Linked DNA regions of Adhaeribacter arboris. The main gene of each other region encodes a partner of the protein of the gene in region 2 in a complex. Links are inferred from orthologs where the notes say so. Each region holds a gene or a part of one and is shown on either strand. Other genes may lie near its edges.

What was found. The genes of interacting proteins can lie anywhere in the genome.
Region 1: the proteins of pheS (region 2) and pheT are in contact, whole or in part, in a crystal structure (PDB 6P24), measured with the Escherichia coli proteins. The link is inferred for Adhaeribacter arboris from one-to-one orthologs.

What each region holds. Positions count from the first base shown.
Region 1 is NZ_PYFT01000001.1:2,959,050-2,962,134, reverse strand. Bases 55-3,062 are described here. They hold pheT (phenylalanine--tRNA ligase subunit beta), read left to right. Parts: upstream 55-355; coding sequence 356-2,770; downstream 2,771-3,062. Other genes in these bases: AHMF7605_RS12245 (hypothetical protein), read left to right, coding at 2,772-3,062; AHMF7605_RS12255 (DUF1684 domain-containing protein), read left to right, coding at 55-233. In the rest of the region: more of AHMF7605_RS12255, read left to right, coding at 1-54; more of AHMF7605_RS12245, read left to right, coding at 3,063-3,068.
Region 2 is NZ_PYFT01000001.1:5,409,801-5,412,826, reverse strand. Bases 70-3,018 are described here. They hold pheS (phenylalanine--tRNA ligase subunit alpha), read left to right. Parts: upstream 70-1,007; coding sequence 1,008-2,030; downstream 2,031-3,018. Other genes in these bases: AHMF7605_RS21960 (hypothetical protein), read left to right, coding at 2,996-3,018; AHMF7605_RS21965 (3-hydroxyacyl-CoA dehydrogenase NAD-binding domain-containing protein), read left to right, coding at 2,134-3,009; AHMF7605_RS21975 (TetR/AcrR family transcriptional regulator), read right to left, coding at 70-610. Also shown: more of AHMF7605_RS21975, read right to left, coding at 1-69; more of AHMF7605_RS21960, read left to right, coding at 3,019-3,026.

The sequences.
Region 1 (3,085 bases), 2.5 Mb from region 2 along the record:
CTTTTTTTGTGCCTTTTACGGATAGAACGAATGGCTCCGAAACCTACGAAGGTGGCCGTTTTATGGATATTCCCAAGCCGGCTCCCGGCGAATCTATAATTACTTTAGATTTCAATAAAGCTTATAATCCCTTCTGCGTGTTTAATTACAATTATAGTTGTCCTATTCCTCCCGCCGAAAACCGGTTGCCTATCGCGGTACGGGCCGGCGAAAAGAGTTATGCCAAAAAATAAATTAACCGGTAATAATTCTAAATTATCTAAATTTGTTTTTTAATACGGTCAATAGTTCGCGGTTCACAAACCATAGCTTATCAACTATCGACCGTGGACTATTGACTAGCGACTAAATTTACATGCTGATTTCATACGACTGGCTACAAGAATTAATTCAAATAAATAAACCGGCTGCTGAAGTGGCAGCCTTACTTACGGGTGCGGGCCTGGAAGTAGAAGGACTTTACCCGTACGAACGGGTAAAAGGCGGTCTGCAAGGCATTGTAATCGGCGAAGTATTAACCTGCGAAAAGCACCCGGATGCCGACAAACTACGCCTGACTACGGTTGATGTTGGAGGTGAAACTCCCAAGCAAATTGTGTGTGGCGCGCCTAACGTGGCGGTGGGTCAAAAAGTGGTGGTAGCCACCGAAGGAGCAACTTTATACCCTTTCACCGGCGAACCTTTCCAGATTAAAAAATCTAAAATCAGAGGCGCGGCTTCCGAAGGAATGATTTGCGCCGAAGATGAAATTGGTTTGGGAGAGTCGCACGCCGGTATTATGGTGCTGGACACCGATTTACCGAACGGTACTCCGGCTGCCCAGTATTTTAATTTGCAATCCGATGAGATATTTGAAATTGGCTTAACTCCTAATCGGGCCGATGCCGCTTCTCACCTGGGGGTAGCCCGTGACGTACAAGCGCTTTTACGAGTACCTTATACTTTACCCAATGTAGATAGCTTTCAAATTAACACTACCAGCCGCCATATTTCGGTGGAAGTGTTAGATTCGGAAGCTTGTCCGCGTTACGCGGGTTTAACTATTTCGGGGGTAAAAGTTGCCGAATCACCAGAATGGCTAAAGCACCGGCTGCGAGCTATTGGTTTATCACCGATTAACAATGTGGTAGATATTACTAATTTCGTGTTGCACGAACTCGGGCAACCCATGCACGCTTTCGATGCCGATAAAATTACGGGTGATAAAATTATTGTGCAGAAAGCCAAAGAAGGAACCAAGTTTGTTACTCTGGACGGCGTGGAACGCACCTTGCGCTCTACCGACCTGATGATTTGCAACGCCGAAGAACCTATGGTAATAGCCGGAGTGTTTGGCGGCAAAAATTCGGGCGTTACCTCTGAAACTACTACCATCTTTTTAGAAGCTGCTTATTTTCAGCCGGCCTCTATCCGTAAATCCTCGCAAATTCACGGCATTAAAACGGATTCATCGTTCCGGTTCGAACGCGGTACCGACCCGGATAGGGTAATTCTGGCTTTGAAACGCGCCGCGCTTTTGGTGCAGGAAATAGCCGGCGGAGAGGTAAGTTCCGAAATAGTAGATGTTTATCCGCAGCCAGTGCAGCCGTTTACGGTAAAAGTAAGTATTGCCCGGATAAACCAATTAATCGGTCAGCCTATTGGTCAGGAACGCATCAAAGAAATTTTAACGGATCTAGGCATTAGTATTACCGAAGAATCAGAAACAGAACTGGCGCTTTCGGTGCCGCCTTTTAAAGTAGATGTGCAGCGCGAGGCCGATATTGTAGAAGAAATTCTCCGGATTTACGGGTATAACAATATCGCACTTTCACCTAACTTGGCTACGAGCTACTTGGCTAAATTCCCGAAGCCTGACCCGGAAGTAATTAAACAAAGCATGGGTCAGATGCTGGCCGGCGCTGGTTATTCCGAGATTATTACCAATTCGCTTACCAATTCAAATTACTACGAAGTTGCTGGCGGAGAGCCGGATGCCTCTTTGGTGCGCATTGTGAACTATAACAGCGCCGATTTGGATGTGCTGCGCCAGACTTTAGTGTTTTCGGGATTAGAAGTTTTGCGGCACAACATGAACCGCCGGCAGAAAGATTTAAAATTTTATGAGTTAGGTAAAGTGTATGTTAAAGCGGGAGATAAATATCAGGAAAAAACGCAACTAGCGTTATTTGTGACGGGCAACGCCACCGCCGAAACCTGGCAGCAAGCCTCGCAAAAAGCAACTTTTCACCAATTGGCTGGGGTGGTGCAAAATCTATTCACAAAACTTACCCGCGACCAAATGAACGTACAACCGGTAGAGCATCGTTATATTAAAAATGGAGTAACTTATTACCGGAATGAGGTGCCGATGGTGCAGATGGGATTGTTAAACGAATCTATTACGAAGAAGCTGGATGTAAAGGAACCAGTATGGTATGCCGAGTTAAACTGGGATTATTTGATCCGGAATTATTCGAATAATTTGGTAGCCGAAGAATTAGCCAAATTCCCGGAAGTACGCCGCGACTTATCGCTGGTAATTGATAAGAATATTACCTTTGAGCAGATTAAAACCATTGCCTGGCGCACTGAGCGCAAATTGCTGCAGCAATTAAATGTATTTGATGTGTACGAAGGCGATAAAATTGAGGCCGGTAAAAAGGCCTATGCCATGAGCTTTATCTTGCAGGACAAACAGCAAACCCTGACTGATAAAGTAATTGACAGTACCATGAACCGGTTAATGCAACAATTTGAACGACAATTAGGAGCTGTAATTCGAAAATAGTATGAGTACTGGTCAGGAGTTAGAACAGATAGCGCTTTTAGAACAGCGAATAACGCAGTTAATCGCTAGTTATCATTCCGTGCGGGAAAGTTTGGACCAGGCCCGTTATATTATTCATAACTTACAGACAGTAATTGATACAAAAGACGAAGAAATAAAAAATTTTCAAAATAAAGATAATATTTCTAAAATTGTAAATACAATAGCAGCAGAGCCTGCCCAGTCGACAGAATTAAAACTTAAAATAAACGAGTATATTAGAGAGATTGATAAGTGCTTAGCTTATCTAAGAGATTAAACCTGGTTGTTTAACCG
Region 2 (3,026 bases):
TATAGGCATTAATAAGCTTGTGCCCTTTTAAACTGGCAATGCCCAGCATAAAATGTTCAAGCGTGGCTAACTGTACTTTTTGTAAATCAAATTTGTCCGGCGGAAATATTTCGGGGTTAAATACATCTTCAATTTGGGCCAGTCGTAAGCGGGCCATTATATCCAGATCAAAATCGGTTCGGTATAACCCTTGCTTCACTCCGTCTTTCAGGTTCCGGGCAATTTGCTGCAGAATAAATTTGTTTTTGTGCGTGATCCAGATTTGCCAGGCCGGTTGATGGTATTTTTGCAGATCGTAAAACACCGAAGGGTGCATGCCGGCTAATTGCTGCCGGATCATCTGCATCATCTGAAAAAGCTCTTCAATGGCATTTTTAGCTTGCATCGTAAAACTGCCGCAATCATCCACCATCTTATCTAAATGGTCCTGCAACATAGCCATTACCAGCTGGTCTTTGTTTTCGAACCATTTATAAAGCGTTTTTTTCGACACTCCCAGGTTTAAAGCAATATCATCCATCGAAACACTTTTTATACCGTTGCGCATAAACAGCCGAAAAGCTGCCTGTAAAATTTTATCTTTGATTTCCATTTCCGTTACATCCGGCACAAAACTAAGGAAACTATTTTTGTTTCCAAAGTTTCCAGAGTATAACCTAAAAATTTAGTTTTTGTTTAAAAAGCAGGCCTTACTTAGCTCAGATTTTTAATTTTTTTCTTTAAATAGAAATCTTATTAGATAGATTAGTAATTTTTTGAAGATGTTCTAAAGGTATTAGGCGATTGAAGTCGGAACAATAAGAAAAAAGCAAATAGGGTAAGATTTACCGGTAAAAAGCCGGAATTAGTCGGTGAATTATTCTTTCTATTTTTACTAATGTTCAGAGAATCAAGTAAAAGCTTCAAACAGATAAGTTGCATTTGGCTTTTTTATAACCTTTAAAGGGAGTATTTATCCTAACGGGTACATTCGCTAAATTCTGATAAAGTGTATATTTGCACTTATGATGTTTGAAGAATTAGTCCAGGTAGCCCAAGAAGTGGCGACCTTTGAATTGACCAATAAGGAGCAGTTAGAACAATTCCGGAATTTATATACCGGCCGGAAAGGCCGGATTGCTGATTTATTCGATGGTATTAAAAATATTGCCCCGGAGCAACGGAAAGCTTACGGCCAAGAACTAAATGCGCTAAAAGAACAGGCTATAGCTAAATTTAAAGCTAAACAAGAAGAACTAGAAGCTGCCAGCTCTGCCTCCACCGAAATTCTTTTTGATTTTACCTTACCGGTTATTCCCCAAACTTTGGGAACTCGCCACCCTTTAACCTTAGTGCGCGAAGAAATAATCCGAATTTTTGAACGGATTGGCTTTAACCTTTCCGAAGGACCGGAAATTGAAGATGACTGGCACAACTTCTCGGCGCTGAATTTTCCCGAAAACCACCCGGCCCGCGACATGCAGGATACTTTCTTCGTGGGCGAAGACGCGGCCATGTTGTTACGCACCCATACCTCCAGCGTGCAGGTACGGGTTATGGAAAACGAAAAACCACCCATCCGGACTCTTTCGCCGGGTCGGGTGTACCGCAACGAAGCTATTTCCGCGCGGGCGCATTGCATTTTCCACCAGGTAGAGGGCCTGTTTATCGACGAAAAAGTAAGCTTCGCGGATTTAAAACAAACCCTGTATTATTTTGTGCAGGAAATGTTCGGCGCCGACACTAAAATTCGTTTCCGGCCTTCATTTTTCCCTTTTACCGAGCCCAGCGCCGAGATTGATATTTCCTGCTTAATTTGTAAGGGAGCGGGTTGCAACATCTGCAAACAAAGTGGCTGGGTAGAAATTGGCGGCTCCGGCATGGTTGATCCGGAGGTATTAAAAAACTGTAACATTGATCCGGTGCGTTATTCTGGGTTTGCCTTTGGTATGGGTATCGAGCGTATTGCCATGCTAAAATACCAGATAAAAGATCTGCGTTTATTTACTGAGAACGACGTCCGGTTTTTACGCCAATTCGAATCGATTTAGACCATAGTCCTTGGTCGATAGTCGATAGTTCACGGCTTCTGAAATCGTGATTTTATTAAATACAAGCCATTACTTTCATTCACTCTTTAAATAACAATTTTCTGTGGACCGTGGACTATCGACTATCGACTATTCAATTAAAACCATCGGGGTGGTGGGTGCCGGCACTATGGGTCAGGGCATTGCCCAAGTTTGTGCCCAAGCGGGTTTCTCAACCATCTTGTACGATATTAATCCGGCGGTATTAAGCCAGGCCCGTCAGGTAATTGAACAAAGTTGGCAACGTGCAGTTGAAAAAGGCAAATTAACGCCGGAGCAGAAAAACGAAGCAGGAAAACAAATTGTATTTACTTCGGATCTACAACAGGTTAAAGCCGATTTAATTATGGAAGCCATAATAGAAAAACTGGAAGTAAAGCAAAATTTATTAACTGAATTAGCTACTATCAACCAACCTAGTACTATTCTGGCTTCTAACACCTCCTCTTTACCTATCACGAGTATTGCCGCTAAAGTTCCGTTTCCCGAAAGAGTAGTAGGCATGCACTTTTTCAATCCTGCTCCGATTATGCCCTTAGTCGAAGTAGTATCGGGCCTGAACACCAATACCAAGGTAGCCGATACGATTTATGAAATAGCAAAACAATTGGGCAAATCGCCGGTACGGGTACAAGATTCACCCGGCTTTATCGTTAATCGGGTAGCAAGGCCTTTTTATACGGAAAGTTTAAAAGTGTTAGAAGAAAACGTTGCCGATATACCTACCATTGACGCATTGATGCGGGCAACCGGATTTAAAATGGGTCCCTTCGAGTTAATGGATTTGATTGGCGTAGATGTAAATTTTGCGGTAACCAATGCTCTGTACGAAGCTTTTTACCATGATCCGAAGCTCCGGCCGAGCCGTATACAAAAACAAAAAGTAGACGCCGGCTATCACGGCCGCAAATCCGGTAAAGGTTTTTATGACTATTTTTAAACGTTTCTTATTTTTTG